Regions from separate parts of the Streptomyces sp. A01 genome, predicted to be linked through region 2. Evidence: riboswitches for the same ligand, from Rfam matches in the RefSeq annotation. Region 2 holds a riboswitch; each other region holds the start of a gene.
The links. Region 2 has a riboswitch for cyclic di-AMP ahead of AC5P1B_RS25640 (M23 family metallopeptidase). Riboswitches for the same ligand answer to the same signal wherever they lie in the genome.
Positions count from the first base shown of each region.

Region 1: linked by a shared signal. The riboswitch ahead of AC5P1B_RS26350 (M23 family metallopeptidase) and the one ahead of AC5P1B_RS25640 (M23 family metallopeptidase) in region 2 are both predicted to bind cyclic di-AMP.
Region 3: linked by a shared signal. The riboswitch ahead of AC5P1B_RS24905 (transglycosylase family protein) and the one ahead of AC5P1B_RS25640 (M23 family metallopeptidase) in region 2 are both predicted to bind cyclic di-AMP.

Region 1 covers NZ_JBWLKN010000022.1:96,276-101,908, forward strand. The annotation lists gene AC5P1B_RS26335 (carboxymuconolactone decarboxylase family protein) at 1-11, shown strand, start outside; gene AC5P1B_RS26340 (DUF6227 family protein) at 409-1,320, shown strand; partial or broken gene AC5P1B_RS26345 (SpoIIE family protein phosphatase) at 1,518-1,787, shown strand; cyclic di-AMP (ydaO/yuaA leader) riboswitch at 2,144-2,268, shown strand; gene AC5P1B_RS26350 (M23 family metallopeptidase) at 2,280-3,359, shown strand; gene AC5P1B_RS26355 (aldo/keto reductase) at 3,490-4,458, shown strand; gene AC5P1B_RS26360 (helix-turn-helix transcriptional regulator) at 5,018-5,633, shown strand, end outside.
Region 2 covers NZ_JBWLKN010000021.1:64,601-70,233, forward strand. The annotation lists gene AC5P1B_RS25625 (bifunctional acetate--CoA ligase family protein/GNAT family N-acetyltransferase) at 1-948, opposite strand, end outside; gene AC5P1B_RS25630 (HPr family phosphocarrier protein) at 1,097-1,378, shown strand; gene AC5P1B_RS25635 (GntR family transcriptional regulator) at 1,506-2,192, opposite strand; gene AC5P1B_RS25640 (M23 family metallopeptidase) at 2,436-3,311, opposite strand; cyclic di-AMP (ydaO/yuaA leader) riboswitch at 3,326-3,488, opposite strand; gene AC5P1B_RS25645 (M16 family metallopeptidase) at 3,837-5,204, opposite strand; gene AC5P1B_RS25650 (M16 family metallopeptidase) at 5,282-5,633, opposite strand, start outside.
Region 3 covers NZ_JBWLKN010000020.1:28,769-34,401, reverse strand. The annotation lists gene AC5P1B_RS24920 (DUF501 domain-containing protein) at 1-68, opposite strand, end outside; gene AC5P1B_RS24915 (FtsB family cell division protein) at 234-692, opposite strand; gene eno (phosphopyruvate hydratase) at 898-2,184, opposite strand; gene AC5P1B_RS24905 (transglycosylase family protein) at 2,525-3,238, opposite strand; cyclic di-AMP (ydaO/yuaA leader) riboswitch at 3,242-3,417, opposite strand; gene AC5P1B_RS24900 (transglycosylase family protein) at 3,694-4,725, opposite strand; gene AC5P1B_RS24895 (cytochrome P450 family protein) at 4,874-5,633, opposite strand, start outside.

The sequences.
Region 1 (5,633 bases), on a different contig from region 2:
CCTGGGGCTGATCGACACAGGCCCACGGAGCTGATCGGCAGAGCTGAACGGCCGAGCTGATCGGCAGAGTTGATCGCAGAGCCGGTCAGCTCCGCGGAGGTGTCTCCTCTACGTCGCGCCGCGCTGATAATTTGCGCGAGGATACGGGCAAACACCTGTCCCGCGCCCTGCCGCGAGGCCGCCGGAGCCGTCGCCGGGGCCGCCGCCTGAGTGCGTGCGGCCCTCGCGTACGGCCGGGCTCTCGCCCACTCCGGGGCTGTCAGCGGCGGGCGTGGCGGCCAAGGAAGAGCGACTTCCGGCGATGGCTTCCCGCAAACGCCCCACGTGTGCCGTGTTCGTGCCGCTACGGTAAGTGCACGAGCTGGTCGCTGGGGGGCGCGGCGGGACATGGCCGGGAGGAGAGAAGACATGAGGCATTCACCACTGGGCGGGGATACTCCCGCCGGGCAGCTTGCGGGGCTGCTCGCCCGCGCCCAGAACGGCTTCGACATCGGCGACGCGATGCTCGAACGACTGCGTACTGCACTGATGCACCAGTCTGAGCTGCGCTCATGCCGCCAGTCCAACACTCGCTCAAGCCCGGTCGGCTGCAACACGTACCGGCATGTGTTCCTGCTCGCTGATGGCAGCAGCCTGTTGCTGTGGGAGCTGGAGCACAACACGGGCCTGGGCGGAGGCGCGCCCTCCGGAGGTGCGCCGGCGGCTGAGGCGGCTGGGGAGTCCAGTGCTGAGAGACCGGTCGAAGGGTGGCCGTCCGCCGACGGCCGGACCGGCGGGTGGTCCGGCGGGTGGTCCGACGGGTGGTCCGACGACGAGGTGCTGTACGAGCTGTACGCCGATGAGCGGGCACTGGAGATCGCCGAGCGGCGGGTGCACGAGCGGATCGGTGGCGCCATGTGGGACGAGATCGACAGCATTCCCTTTTGGTTGCCCGAGCAACTTCGTTCGCCCGTTGGTTCCTTCGCGCCGCGCCGTGCGTACGCGATCGACGATTCCCCCGACCACGCCCGCCGCGTACTGCGCCGCGCGGAGAATCCCGACCGCCCTGGTGATGACGTCCGCGAACTGCTCACGACGGCTCTCGCGCACGACATCGCCCTCGCCTCCAAGCCCCGGCACCGCAGCGGCGGCGCTGACACCACCTGGTGCCGCTTCTACGAGCACGCGTTTTTGCTCGTCGGCGGTGACGAACTCGTCCTGTGGGAGCTTGAGCACAACCTGACGCCGGACGGCCGCCTGGTGTGCGAGGTCTACCTCGACGAGGCGGCCGCCGAACTGGCGGCCGACCGGCACGCCCGCGCCCTCGGTGTCGAGCTGTAGCGGCGTAGAACGAGTGCTGTAGCGGCGCGCGAGCTGAGCGGCTGTAGCAGTGCGGCGCCGCGTCCCTTTCAACCTTTCTTCGAGTCTCTCTTTTCTAGTACGAGTCTCTCCTTCCATGAGTCTCCCTTTCTACGACTCTCTCCCTGGCCTCTTCCGGCCTTCCACTCGTCGCCGCCCCGTGCTGCCGACGCCCTCGTCCTCCGGCCCGGATCGGTGGCCTGCGGACCGCGGCCCGGTATGTGGCGGCGCAGACTGACGCGCGCGTCGGTGGGGACCTGTTCGCGGTCCAGGAGACCCCGCATGGGGTCCGGCTCCTCATCGGGGGCGTCCGGGGCAAGGGGCTGGGCGCGGTGGAGGCCGTCGCGGTCGTCATCGGCGCCTTCCGGGAGGCGGCGGAGCGGGAGAAGACCCTTGAGGGACTGGCCGACCGACTGGAGCGGGCCCTGCGACGGGAGAGGGCGCGGCGGATACGGGGACTGCGGCGGGTACGGGGACTTCGGCGGGTACGGAGATTTCGGTGGGTGCGGCGACGGCTGCGGCGGTGGCGGGTACGGCGACTGCGGTGAGTTCGGCTACCCCGAGGCTTTATCCGTCGCGTTGTGTAGTCGATCTTGACCCCTCCGCTAGACCGATGCCGTAGTGCAGTCAAGGGAGTGGTTTATTCCTGAGAAGCGCTTGGAAACACGCCGTGCTCTCTATTAACGTTCGATAACGCAGCGCGGTTGTCACTGTCGTCGCAAGAGGCGGCACCGTGCGCCGTCGCCGAATCCCGCGGGCGCAGCACCACGTGTCACACCACATGTGTCACACCAGCACATGGGTCACACGAGCTGTGCCAAGGGAACCGGGGAACCACACCTTGGGGTGAATCGGGCTGAACCAGGCCCGTAGGAGACCTTCCTGCTCCGAACCCGTCAGCTAACCCGGTAGGCGAGAAGGAAGGAAAGGAGCACGCCCCCGTGGCGTCCAACACGTCTGCCCTGGAAGAGACTTCCCCCGTCTACGACGGTTTTGACGGCCCCCCTGGCGAAGACTCTTGGGAGGAGTGGAATCCCACCGCGGAATCCATCGCCCCCGTTCGCGGCAGGCATCGCGTGGCCAAGCAGCGCGGCGGCACCATGGCGCGCAGCGGAGCCGTGCTCGGTGTCGGCGTCATCGCGGCGGTCGGCGCGGGCGGCATGGCGTCCGCCAAGGAACGCCCGAACACCCCCATATCCATGCCCGACCTCGCGCACGTCGCCGACGAGGTCATGGACACCGTGCCCGACGCCAGTGAGCTTCCCGGCGTCGGGTCGTTCGTGTCCGACGACTCCGGCGACTCTCCCGGTCAGGCCGACCCCACGGCGGGCACCCCGCTGACCCAGGCGGGCCTCACCACCGAGGAGTCGGCGAACGGCACCGCCAACGCGGGCGAGGCGCTGCGGACCCGCATCCTGCGGCAGGCCGAGTCCCAGCAGGCGGCGGCCGAGGCGGCCGAACGGGCGGCGGCCGAGAAGGCGGCGCAGGAGTCGGCGGCGGCGGAAGCGGCGCGTAAGAAGGCCGCCGAGGCGGAGAAGAAGAAGGCCGCCGAGGCCGAGGCCAAGCGCGAGGCCGCAGCGGAGGCCAAGCGGAAGGCCGAGGCGGAGCGGCGTGCCAAGCTCGCCGCGAGCTACTCGCTCCCCGTCGGCTCGTACACGCTGACCTCGTCGTTCGGCCAAGCGGGCGACATGTGGTCGGCGAACCACACCGGCCAGGACTTCGCCGCCCCGACCGGCACTCCGGTGAAGGCGGTGCACAGCGGCACCATCACGCAGGCCGGGTGGGCAGGCTCGTACGGATACCGCATCGTCCTCACGCTCAAGGACGGTACCGAGGTCTGGTACTGCCACCTGTCGTCGATGACGCGGACGTCCGGCGAGGTGACCACAGGCGACGTCATCGGCCGGGTCGGCGCCACCGGCAATGTCACCGGGGCGCATCTGCACCTGGAGGTCAGGCCGGGCGGCGGAGCTCCGATCGACCCGATGGCCTGGCTGCGCGAGCACGGCTTGCAGCCGTAGGGGCTGGGCAGCGGCCGCCGCCAGATGCGGTATGCGCCACGTGGCGTGCGGCGAGCGGCATGTGCCATGTGGCTGAAACGCGGCGATGATCGGCTGGAACATGTGGCGTCGTGAGTTCGTTGATCTACGCATGGCGGATCATGGAAACATCACGCGTACAGGTTCGCGCCGCATCGGCGAGGCAGACGTCTTTCCGCTGGCGCTCGGCGGCAACGTGTTCGGCTGGAGTGCCGACGAGCGCGAGTCCTTCGACGTCCTCGACGCCTATACGGCCGCGGGCGGCAACTTCATCGACACCGCCGACGTCTATTCGGCGTGGGTGCCGGGCAACGTGGGCGGCGAGTCCGAAACCATCATCGGCAACTGGCTGACGGCGCGCGGCAACCGCTCCGACGTCCTCATCGCCACGAAGGTGGGTGCCGGTCATCCGCAGCGGCGCGGGCTGGCCGGGGCCGCCATCAAGGCCGGTGTCGAGGCGTCCCTGGCTCGGCTGCGTACCGACTACATCGATCTCTACTACACCCACTACGACGACACGTCGGTGCCGGTGGAGGAGATCATCACGACCCTCGACGGCCTGGTGCGCGAGGGCAAGGTCCGGCAGATCGCTGCCTCCAACATCTCCCCCGAGCGGCTCAACGCTTCTCTGGAGTTCTCCGAGCGGGAGAATCTGGCCCGCTACGTAGCGCTGCAACCGCACTACAACCTCGTCTCCCGCGACACGTACGAGGGTGAGCTGGCCGCCGTGGCCGAGCGGCACGGGCTGGCAGCCGTTCCTTACTACTCGCTCGCCTCCGGCTTCCTCACCGGCAAGTACCGGCCGGGTGATGAAGGCGTAGAGAGCGTGCGGGCAGAGGGCGCCGCCAAGCATCTGCGGACCGAGCGTGGCCTGCGGGTGCTCGCGGCCCTGGACGCGGTCGCCGAGGCGCACGGCGCCGAACTCGCGACGGTGGCACTGGCGTGGCTGGCGGCGCAGCCGACGGTCGTCGCGCCGATCGCCAGCGCCCGCACCGTGGAGCAGCTGCCCGCCCTGCTGGCCGTCGCAGAGCTCACCCTCTCGGCTACGGAACTGGCGACGCTGACCGAGGCTTCGGCCTGAGACACGGCTTGAGCGCCACCCGGCTGCGCTCGCTGGCTGCGCTCGCGCAGAAGAGCACCGGCTCGCGCGCGACCGCCACGAAGCCGCTTCGCGGAGGGGCACGTGAGCGGGCTCAGCCGGGCACCGGCGCGGTGACGGGCGTTCAGGCAGCGGCGCACCTACCCGAAATGGTCCGGGCATTCCCTTTGCGTGCACACGAAATGGGGCCGACTGGTCCATAGCCGGTGGGCGGCCCCTCGCCATTACCCGTTCCTTACCGCGTCATTACCCTGCGTCGATCGCTGCCCGTGTCTACGGCCGAGATTTACTGCATTGCGCACACGCGTGGGGTAGACCGCCTCAGAGGAGTGCGTCGGCTCACTGATCTGTGTCAAGTGGATGTGCTAAGTTCCGGCTACTCGACTGGGCTGCCGCAGTACTTGGTGATGCCCGGCGTCTGACCAACGTCGGCTGACCATTGCGCGATTACTTCATGGAAGTGTCCGACTACTCGGCAGCTCCTGTTCAGGCATATCGGCGGCACTGCCGCCGACCTGACTCCAGCAGGCAAGGGGAAGCCGTGGGTCGCATCGTTCTTGTCATCAGTTCTCCGTCGCTCCACCGCCGCGTGGGCGACGCTCTGTCCGCCCCCGGCTGGGGCGTCGCCTCATGGACCCGGGCCCAGAAGGGCCGCACGACGCCAGCCGTCGACGTGGCCGTGGTGGAGTCCCGGGCCCTGGCCGCGGAACCGTCTCTGGCCCGCCTTGGCATGCGCGTGATCGCGCTGGTCCACGGCGAACACGACCCGTTCTGGCGCTCGCCGTGGCGGCATTCGGTGGCGGGCGTCGTGGACCGCGACGATCCCGACCACGGCTATGTCTCAGCCGTACGCGAGGTGTTGAGCGGCCGCGGCTGGATCTCCCCCGAACTGGTGCCCTGGGTGCTGTCCCACTCATCGGGGCGACCTCAGGCCCCGACGCCACCTCCTCCCGCCTCGGGAAAGCTCACCGGCCGTGAAGAGGACGTCGCGCTGCTCGTGGCGGAGGGGCTCTCCAACCCGGAGATCGCCGACCGGCTGTGCGTGGAACTGAGCACCGTGAAGTTCCACGTGTCGAACGTCCTCCGGAAGCTCGGCTGCCGTAGCCGGGCCCAACTGGCGGCGGTATTCCACACCTACAACACGGCTGCTCGCGCCA
Region 2 (5,633 bases):
GACGACCAGGCCCTGCACCCCGTGCTCGCCGCAGTCGGCGACCACGGCGGGCACCTGCTCGGCGGGGACGGCGACGACCGCGAGATCCACCGGGCCTTCGACGTCACGGATGGAGCGGTACGCGGCGACGCCCGCGGCCGTGCGGGGCGGGGGCGGCTCGGCGAGGTCGGGGCCGGTCAGGCGCGAGCGCCCCGGCGGGAACGCCTTGTTGACCGCGTGCACCTCGCCCGTGAAGCCGCCGCCCAGCAGGTCACGCAGCACGGCGCGGCCGACGCCGCCGGGCTCGCGCCCCACACCGATGACGGCCACCGAGCCCGGGGCGAGGAGGCGCTGGACGGAGCGCGCCTCGGCGCGCTGTTCGCGGGCGCGCATGACGGCGAGGGACCGCGCGGTGGGTTCGAGGTCGAATTCGAGTCGGACGACGCCGTCCTCGAAGCTGCGCTGCTGGGTGTAGCCCGCGTCCGTGAAGACCTTGATCATCTTGCTGTTGGCGGGCAGCACCTCGGCGACGAACCGGCGGATGCCGCGCTCGCGGGCCACGGCGGCGATGTGCTCCAGGAGGGCGGAGGCGACGCCGCGGCCCTGGTGGGCGTCCTGGACCAGGAAGGCCACCTCGGCCTCGTCGGCGGGCGCCGAGGAGGGCATCCCGCGCTCGTTGATCCGGTCGTAGCGGACCGTGGCGATGAACTCGTCGCCGACGGTCGCCGCGAGGCCCACCCGGTCCACGTAGTCGTGGTGGGTGAAGCGGTGCACATCGCGGTCGGAGAGGCGGGGGTAGGGCGCGAAGAACCGGTAGTACTTGGATTCGTCGGAGACCTGCTCGTAGAAGCTGACGAGGCGCCGCGCGTCGTCGGGAGTGATGGGGCGGATCTGCCCGGTGCCGCCGTCGCGGAGCACGACGTCCGCTTCCCAGTGGGTCGGATACGCGTGATCGGCGGACTTCTCCATGGGCCCCAGCGTAGGCGGGGGGACCGACAAGTGTCCGGCTCGCGCGCACCCTTGTGGCGGGGCAGGCTGTGGGGAGGTCCCGCCCGGGGCATTCCGCACGCCGTGAGAGACTGGTCTAGACAACAGTAACGACCTGAAGGGCAACACCATGGTTGAGCGCCGCGTCACCGTCGGCTGGGCCGAGGGCCTGCACGCCCGCCCCGCGTCGATCTTCGTCCGCGCCGCGACCGCCGCCGGCGTCCCCGTGACGATCGCCAAGACGGACGGCACCCCGGTCAACGCCGCGTCGATGCTCGCCGTGCTCGGGCTTGGCGCCCAGGGCGGCGAGGAGATCGTGCTGGCCTCCGAGGACGACGCCGCCGAGGCCGCGCTCGACCGCCTCGCGAAGCTGGTCTCCGAGGGACTTGAGGAGCTTCCGGAGACGGTCTGATTCGCTTTTCCACTCACGACACGGCCGCGGCGACCAGAATTCAGGTCACCGCGGCTTTGTTGTTTATTGGCGCGGAATGACCTGAGGCCGACGCGCGAATTACTGTGCGTTGTATACGGGACGGCCGTTAATGGTGAGCACTCGCGGTGTTGACAACATGTTTCGAATAACTCACCTGGACCGCGCTGCGAAGCCGGTACCCGGCCCGCGCGCGTTCCGCTTGCGCCGTGACGAGCGAGCGGGCCCGCTCCGGGTCGCTCCGTCCCACGGCGTCCACCAGCGCCCCGTACTCCGTCCACGACTGGGTGGCGCGCACCGGCGGCTGGACCGCGTACAACCAGGTGATCTTGCGGCGCAGCTGGGTCAGCAGCGCCGCGAGGCTGGGGCTGCCCGACGCCTGGGCGAGCGTCTCGTGGAACCACTCCCCCAGCGGCCTCAGCTCGCTCAGCTGCCCCCGCTGGGCGCGCTCCTGGCCGAGCCGGACCAGCCCCCGCAACACCTTGAGGTGCGCCTCGGTGCGGCGCTGCGCCGCACGGGCCGCGCCCAGCGGCTCCACCAGCGCCCGCAGTTCCAGCAGATCGGCGGCCTCCCGCTCGGTGGGCCGCGCGACGCACGCGCCCGCGTGCCTGCGCGTGGCCACGAAGCCCTCCGACTCCAGCGTGCGCAGCGCCTCGCGCACCGGGACCCGGGAGACTCCGTAGCGCCGGGCGAGCAGCTCCTCGGTCAGCCTGCTGCCGGGGGCGAAGGTCCCTGACACGATGTCGTCGCGGATCGCCACGCATACCACGTGCGCGGAAATCGTACGGTCCCCCATTGTCGAACCTCCGCTTTAATCCCCGCGAAACTCGCCCTTTTGATGTCTGTCCAGCAACTGTATTCGAAGGCGGCGGTATTTCCGACGGACCCGGGGATTTCATGGATATTTTTTGGCCATGGCGACGCCGAAGGCCCCGGCTGGGGAGCCGGGGCCTTCGGTGAGCGGAGCGGGTGGCGAGGGGGACGCCTCGCGGGTGGCTGCCGGCGGGACGGGCGCGTGCCGGACAGCCGCCTGGGCCGGTCAGACGCTGACGCCGTGCGACCGCAGGTACGCCACGGGGTCGATGTCCGAGCCGTACTCGGCGGAGGTGCGGGCCTCGAAGTGCAGGTGCGGGCCGCTGGAGTTGCCCGTGCTGCCGGAGAGGCCGATCTGCTGGCCCGGGGTGACCGTCTGGCCGACCGAGACGCCGACGGACGACAGGTGGCCGTACTGGGTGTACGTGCCGTCGTTCATCTTGATCACGATGTTGTTGCCGTACGCGCCGCCCCAGCCCGCCTCGACGACGGTGCCCGAGCCCACAGCGCGGACCGAGGTGCCGGAGGCGGCGTGGAAGTCCACACCGGTGTGGCTGCCGGAGGACCAGGCACCACCGGACGCCTGGTACTGGGTGGAGACGTAGCTGCCCGCGATCGGGGAGACGTACGAGCCGAGGGCCGGGCGCTCGGCGGAGCGGGCGGGACGTGCGGTGTCCTCGGAGCGCTCACTGGCGGCCTCGGCGGCGGCCTTCTTCGCCGCGGCCTTCTTCTTCGCGGCCTCGGCGGCGGCCTTGCGCTTGGACTCGTCGGCCTTCTTCTTGGCCTCGGCGGCGTACTCCTTGGCCTGCTCGCGCGCCTCTTCCTCGGCCTTCAGCTTGGCGGCGGCCTGCTCGGCGGCCGTGTACTGGGCGTCGGCCTGGGCGCCGATCTGGTCGGCGATGGCCTCGTCGACGGCGATCGCCTGGTGGAGGCCGGTGTCCTCGGCCTCGGTGGTGTCCGGTCCTGAGGCGGCCATCGCGGGGGCGGCGATACCGGCGACGACTCCGGTGGCGGCGAGGGTGGCTATGCCGGCGACGCTCGCGGTGTTACGGGACAAGCGGCTGGGACGGCGATGCCGACCGGGGGCACGGGTGAACGCCATGGGCAGGCGTACTCCTTTCCTTCCTTCTCGCCTACCGGGTTAGCTGACGGGTTCGGAGCAGGAAGGTCTCCTACGGGCACCACACCCTCGCGGGATGGTGACCGATTCACCCCAGGGGACATATGGGTCCCCGGCTCCCCTGGCTCGCGCCGTACGGGGACTCGGCGATGGCTGCCCGGCGCCACGGTTGTGACTGGTTTCTGACGGACAACCGGATTGACGCTAAGCGGGACGTCTTTCGAACGGCAAACAGAACAGGCTGTTTGTTGCGTACGCCACACGGCAGACAGGCAGCCTCTCCAGCAAACCGGACATACCGAAGGCCCTGGTGTCGCGTACGACACCAGGGCCTCCTCGCCCGCTTTGTCCCGCCGCCCACCCCGACTGCCGCTGAGCGCGCGCCGGTACGACACCTCCGGACCGGGTCGGAACGGAGCGCCGGACGGCCCGGAGGCGGCCCGCCGCGGCAGCCGGACAGGGCGAGAGAGGGCGGCCCGCCAGGAGCCGCCCCGGGCGGGCCAGGGGTCAGCCCGTGACCACCCGCACGTCGCCGATGCCCAGCGCCTTGACCGGCTCCTCGATGACCGAGGCGTCACCGACCAGCACCGTCACCAGGCGGTCCACCGGGAAGGCGTTGACGACAGCGGCCGTCGCCTCGACCGTGCCGGTCTGCGCGAGTCGCGCGTACAGCCGGGCCTGGTAGTCGTCCGGCAGATGCTGCTCGACCTGGTCGGCGAGGGTGCCCGCGACGGAGGCGGCGGTCTCGAACTTCAGCGGGGCGACGCCCACGAGGTTCTGCACGGCCACATCGCGCTCGTCGTCGGTCAGACCCTCGGCCGCCAGGGTGCGCAGCACCTTCCAGGCGTCGTCCAGGGCCGGTCCGGTGACCTCGGTGGCCACCGAACCGCTGAGGGCCAGCAGCGACGCCCCGGAGCCGTCCGGGGTGGAGCGCATGACCTGGGCGAACGCGCGGACGCCGTAGGTGTAGCCCTTCTCCTCCCGCAGCACCCGGTCGAGACGCGAGGTGAGCGTGCCGCCGAGGCAGTACGTGCCGAGCACCTGGGCGGGCCAGACCTGGTCGTGCCGGTCCGCGCCGACCCGGCCGATGAGCAGCTGCGTCTGGACGGCGCCGGGGCGGTCCACGATGACGACACGGCCGGTGTCGTCGGCGGACACGGCGGGCACGGGCCGGGGCTCGGCCATGTCCCCCGTCCAGGCGCCGAGGGTGTCGGCCAGCGCCTCGTCGAGGTCGACGCCGGTCAGGTCGCCGACGACCACGACGGTGGCCGTCGCCGGGCGCACGTGCGCCGCGTAGAAGGCGCGCACGGCGGCGGCGTCGATGTCCCGCACGGTGTCCTCGGTGCCCTGGCGGGGCCGGGACATCCGGGAGTCGGCCGCGAACAGCTCCTTGGACAGGGCCATCGCGGCACGGCGGGCCGGGTTGGCCAGCTCATGCGGGATCTCGTCGAGCCGGTTGCGGACCAGCCGCTCGATCTCGCCGTCGGGGAAGGCGGGGGCGCGCAGCGCGTCGGCGAGCAGGCCGAGCGCCTTGTGCAGCCGGGACGCCGGGACCTCCAGGGAGACGCGGATGCCGGGGTGGTCGGCGTACGCGTCGAGCGTCGCACCGCAGCGCTCCAGCTCGGCGGCGAAGTCCTCGGCCGCGTGCTTGTCGGTCCCCTCGGACAGCGCCCGGGCCATGATCGTGGCAACGCCGTCGAGCCCCTTCGGCTCGGCTTCGAGCGGCGCGGCGAGGTTGACCTCGACCGCGACGACCTGCTGGCCGGGGCGGTGGCAGCGGAGCACGGTGAGGCCGTTGGGCAGCCCGCCGCGCTCGGGGGCGGGGAAGGCCCATGGCCTGGCCTCGCCCGGCTGTGGCTGGGGGTGGAATTCCATGCTGGTCACGGCTGTGTCCGTCGCGTTGGTGGCGTTGGTCGCGTTCGTCTGGGTCGCGGTCGTGGCTGCGGCGTCGCTCACCGGTCGGCCCCTTCTTCGCTCGCTGCGTTGTCATCGGCCTCGACCACGTCGGTCGGCTCCGTCGGCTCGGCCGCCTCGGGTTCCTCGGCCGGTGTGATCGGCTCGTAGACCAGCACCGCGCGGTTGTCCGGGCGCAGCCGGGCCTGGGCGACCGCCCGTACCTCCTCGGCGGTGACGTCGAGCACCCGGCTCACGGCGCTCAGCGCCAGCTGCGGGTCGCCGAACAGCACCGCGTACCGGCACAGTTCGTCGGCGCGGCCGCCGACCGTGGCGAGCCGGTCCAGCCATTCGCGCTCCAACTGCGCCTGCGCGCGCTCCATCTCCTCTGGGGTGGGCCCCTCGGCGGCG
Region 3 (5,633 bases), on a different contig from region 2:
TCCTTGAACGCGGCGATGTCCGCGTCGGTGGGCGCGGTGGGTTCGGTCTTCGGAGGAGGCGTGTCCATGCGTGGAGGGTTCTCTTCGGTTCGTGGGGCCGCGGGCGGCCGTGCGGTGGTCGGGTGCGGTGGTGGGTGCCACCGATAGGAGCCTGCGGCTCGTACGGCGGCTGCTGAGGATCTGTGGCGCGGGGGCTGCGGCGGTCCGGGAAGGGCAGGCCGGGCGGGGCCCGGTCAGCGCTGCGCGTCGGCCGCGTCCACCCCTTCCCAGACATTGCTGTACCAGGGCCGGTCGGCCGCGCTCCGGTCGTCGCGGCGCTTGGCGTCGCCGTCCGCCTCGCCCAGCATGCTGTAGCCGGTCTCGCCCGGCCGCAGGTAGTGCAGATGCTCGCGGGCCTGCTGCTCGATGTACGCGGGGTCCTCAAGCCTGGCCTTGCGGTCGCGCAGCTTCTCCACGTCCTCGCGGGCCTGCTCGGCCTGGCGCCGCTGGTCGGCGATGTCCGAGCGCTGCGAGACGTACTGCCGTATGGGATAGGCCAGTGCCACGACGAGCGAGCAGACGACGAGCGCGAGCAGCGCCGCGCGGCCGGTCAGCCGGCCACGGCGCGGCGACCGGGCGCGATACACCCGGGCGGCGGCGTTCTCACCGAGTGCCTTGAGCCTGGTTGCGGTGGAGAACCGGTCCGCGGGCACGTCTCTCCTTCGTTCCCTGCTGCATCCCTGCGTGCTGGCACGGTGCGCTGCCGGACGGCCGGACCGCCGCCAGCACACACGTACGTCCCCGGCCACGGTACGGGACCGGGGCCGGGGACGGACGGAAAAGCGGCTGCGCCGGGCGAATGGCCACGCCGCGCTCACCGCGCGAAGCGGATCTCCGCGCCGCGCTTACGGGCCGTGCTTACTGCGCGAAACGGAACCGGGGGAAGGCGCTGCGGCCCGCGTACACGGCCGCGTCGTCGAGGATCTCCTCGATGCGCAGCAGCTGGTTGTACTTGGCGACACGCTCGGAGCGGGCCGGGGCGCCGGTCTTGATCTGGCCGCAGTTGGTGGCGACGGCAAGGTCGGCGATGGTGACGTCCTCGGTCTCGCCGGAGCGGTGCGACATCATGCACTTGAAGCCGTTGCGCTGGGCCAGCTCGACGGCGTCCAGCGTCTCGGTCAGCGAGCCGATCTGGTTGACCTTGACCAGCAGGGCGTTGGCGGTGTCGCTCTCGATGCCGCGCGCCAGCCGCTCGGGGTTGGTGACGAACAGGTCGTCGCCGACGATCTGGACCTTGTCACCGAGCTCGTCGGTGAGGGTCTTCCAGCCGTCCCAGTCCTCTTCGTTGAGCGGGTCCTCGATGGAGACCAGCGGGTACGCGTCGACCAGCTCGGCGTAGTACGCGGTCATCTCGGCGGCGCTGCGGGACTTGCCCTCGAACGCGTACGCGCCGTCCTCGTAGAACTCGGAGGCGGCGACGTCGAGCGCGAGCGCGATGTCCTGGCCGGGGGTGTAACCGGCCTTCTTGATGGCCTCAAGGATGAGGTCGAGGGCCTCGCGGTTGGAGTCCAGGTTCGGGGCGAAGCCGCCCTCGTCGCCCAGGCCGGTGGAGAGCCCGCGCTCCTTCAGCACGCCCTTGAGGGTGTGGTAGATCTCGGCGCCCCAGCGCAGCGCCTCGGAGAAGGACTCCGCGCCGATCGGCGCGATCATGAACTCCTGGATGTCCACATTCGAATCGGCGTGCGATCCGCCGTTCAGGATGTTCATCATCGGGACCGGCAGCAGGTGGGCGTTCGGGCCGCCGAGGTAGCGGAAGAGCGGCAGGTCCGACGCCTCGGAGGCGGCGTGCGCGACGGCGAGGGAGACGCCGAGGATGGCGTTGGCGCCGAGCGAGGACTTGTCCGGCGTGGCGTCCAGGTCGAACATCGCCTGGTCGATCAGCCGCTGCTCGGTGGCGTCGTAGCCGACGAGCTCCGGGCCGATCTGCTCGATGACGGCCAGCACGGCCTTCTCCACGCCCTTGCCGCCGTAGCGGGCCTTGTCGCCATCCCGCAGCTCAAGGGCCTCGAACTGGCCGGTGGAGGCGCCGGACGGCACGGCAGCACGGCCGGTGCTGCCGTCGTCGAGGCCGACCTCGACCTCGACCGTGGGGTTGCCTCGCGAATCGAGGATCTCGCGAGCTACGACGACGTCGATGGACGGCACGAGCGGTCTCCTTCGTGTGGGTCAGACGCTTCTGCAGCACGAGCCTAACCGGCGCTGGGACGTCCGCCTGCCCTTCGCCCGCCCGACGAGACGGTAACGAGGACAAAAACACAGATCACGGGGCGAACGACATGCCCGGCAGGCTGTCGACGCCACGACGGACGAGCGGAGGCGAGCCCAGGCGAGCGGGCTGGCGCGCACGGTGAGTGGCCGGGCTGCGCGAGTGGCCGGGCACGGCGAGCCGAGAACCGAGGAGCCCCGCCACGGTGCGCTCGGGGGAAGGCGCACCGGGGCGGGGCGGTCTCGTACCCCTCCGGCCTGGCGGGGAGGGGACGGGGGATCAGCTCAGGCGGAGCTGCTGGCCCGGGTAGATGAGGTTGGCGTCGGAGACGACGTCCTTGTTGAGGTCGTACACCTTCTCCCAGCCGCCCTTGACGCCCTCGGCCTCGGCGATCTTGGCGAGGGTGTCACCCGACTCGACCTTGTACTCGCCGTCACCCTTCTTGATCGTCTTGGGGGCGGCGTGCTTCGGGGCGGCCTGCTGCTTCGGGGCAGGCCGCTCGGGAGCGGTCTGCGGCGCGGCGTGCTTCGGGGCGGCCTTGGGCTGCGCCTGCTGCTTGGGGGCGGCCTTCGGGGCGGCCTTCTGCTGGGGAGCGGCCTGCTGCTGCGGGGCGCTGGAGCCGCCACCCGAGGTCAGGTTCACGCCGCACTTGGGCCAGGCGCCCTTGCCCTGGCTGGCCAGGACCTTCTCGCCGACCTGGATCTGCTGGGCCTTCGACGCCTTGTCGGCGGTCGGGGCGTAGGCGGTGCCACCGTGCGCGGCCCAGGTGGAGGCCGAGAACTGCAGACCGCCGTAGTAGCCGTTACCCGTGTTTATCGACCAGTTGCCGGTCGACTCGCACTGCGCCACCTGGTCCCACTGGTCGGTGGTGGCGGCGGAGGCGCCAGTGGCGCCTATCAGCGGCACGGCGACGGCCGCACCGGCGACACCGGCGAGCGTGGCGATACGGACGGCCTTGGACGGACGGCGGTGCTTACCCTTGGAAATCAGCATGTTTTGATTCCTCACCGACGCCTACGAGGTGAGCTGTCGGGTTCGGGCCATGTGAGTTGCCCGGCCGCGTGCATTGATCACACATGGCTTCACCCCTAGCCCTCGGGCTCCGCGTTGAAACGGGCCGTTCGGGCGCTTACCTGTGGTTCCCCCGCTCCTGCCTTCGGCGCTTGACGCGTCGACTTCCCCCCGGCCGTCGGCAGGATTCGGCGTGACGACCAGTGGCGCTCACGGTGGTGAGCGATGACGACGGTAAACACAGGAGGCCGGGGCACTCAAACCCCAACATCCCTGGAAACTAAGCCGTGTTTGCCGCCAAGGATTTCACATCTCCGCAGGTCAGGAACCTCACGCGAAGATCGGACAAGGCAGACACGCCCTGATTCCGAAGAGACTCATGTCTCACTTTCACGTAACGGATATTCCTGCCCGAATGGAGCAGCCCGCAGGTCCCGTCAGTTTTTCTCAGGAACCGTCAGTTCCAGGCTCTGACCTGGGAGGATGAGGTCGGGGTCGGCGCCGACAACGCTCTCGTTCGCCTCGTAGAGCGCGGGCCATCCACCGGGGGTCTCGTGCTCTTCCGCGATAGCTGACAGCGTGTCACCGGAACGGACGACATGGTCACCGTCCGCCGACTTGTCCGTACGTCCCGGATCGCCGCGCTCCCCGGTGCCGCGGTCGGCGTGCCGCCCGCCGGGCCGCGCCTCGTCGTCCGCCGGGCCCGAACCGGGCTTCTCCGCCTCCGGCCCGGTGCCGGGCTCGCCGCGGTGCTTGCCACCGCCCGTGCCGGGCTCCGTCCGGCCATCGCCGGGCTTCTCGGGCGAAGTCCTGTCCGGGGCCTCGTCCTCGGGAGTCTCCCGCGACGGCTTACCGGACTCCTCGCCCGGCGACTGACTGGGTGACCCGCTCGGCTTGCCGTCCGGCTCATCACCCGGCTTCTCGCTGGGCTTGGGCTTGGGCTTCGCGGTGCCGCTGGGGATCTCGGTGGGCTCGGCCTCGTCCGGCTCCCCCTCGCTGGGCGTGGGGGTGGGAGTGGCGTCAGGTTCGGGCGTGGCCGACTCGTCGGGGCTCTGCGAACCGGTGTCCCCGGGGTTGATGTCCGGGATCTCCCCGTCCTCGGTCAGCCCCGCCGTGCGCGCGCAGCCGCTCCAGGCCACCGGGCCCCGGTCGGCGAGGATCAGCTCGGCGATGGATATCTGCTGCGAACGGCTCGCCAGGTCGGGCCGGGGTGCGTGGTCCGTGCCCCCGTAGAGCTGCCAGGCGTCGAGGGTCAACTGGAGGCCGCCGTAGAACCCGTTCTCGGCGTTCGCGCTCCAGACGCCGCCGCTTTCGCAGTCGGCGACCCGGTCCCACGTCTCGGTGTCAGCCGCCACGGCGCTGGTGGCGCCCAGCAGCGGAAGGGCGATTCCCGCTCCGGTCACCCCCGCGGCGACGATGATGGCCGGAGCCTGACGGGGGCGGCGGTGTCTGCCGTGGCCGGATCGCATGCGGTTGCCTCTCGTGTGGCAGTCGAGTCGGTCGAGTTGACGGTCGAAAATACTGCCGACACAGGATCATCACAAGCTGATGTAGTGGAGGTCACGCCAAGATCACACAACTGACGCTTCGTCACCCTGGCCGCGCCGGGGGCCGGTCTCACTCATGGGAGTCGACCGGTCGCGCACCGGTGCCGAATTCGACCGGAAGCGTACGCAGCCCCCGCATGATGAGCCCGCCGCGCCAGCGCAGTTCGTCGGGTTCGGCAGCGAGCCGAAGGTCGGGCAGGCGCGTCAGGAGGGTGGCGAGGGCCGTCCGTGCCTCGATGCGGGCCAGTGGCGCGCCGACACAGTAGTGGATGCCATGGCCGTAGCCGAGGTGCTGGTTGTCGCGGCGACCGAGGTCGAGCGTGTCGGGGTCGGGGAAGCGCTCGGGGTCGCGGTCGGCCGCGGCGAGCACCACGAGCACCGGGTCCCCCGCGGCGACGCGCTGCCCGCCGAGCGTGAGCGGTTCGGTGGCGAACCGCCACGTCGCCAGCTCCACCGGCCCGTCGAAGCGGAGCAGTTCCTCGACCGCGGAGTCGAGCAGCGCGGTGTCCCCGGCCGCGAGGGCGCTCTGCAGCCGCTCGCGCTGCCCCGGGTCGCGCAGCAGCGCGTAGACGCCGTTGCCGATCAGGTTGACGGTGGTCTCGAAGCCCGCGAAGAGCAGAATGAAGGCCATGGCGGCGGCCTCGTTCTCGTTCAGGTGCTCGCCGTCGTCGCTGGCCTTGATGAGCCCGGAGATCAGGTCGTCGGCCTCCCCGAGGCGCAGGGACTCCCGCTTGCGGTGGATCAGCTCGGCGAGGTAGGTCCGCATCTTCTTGACGGACCTGGCCACGCCGCCGCGCGGGCCACCGCCGTGACGGATCATCATGCCCGCC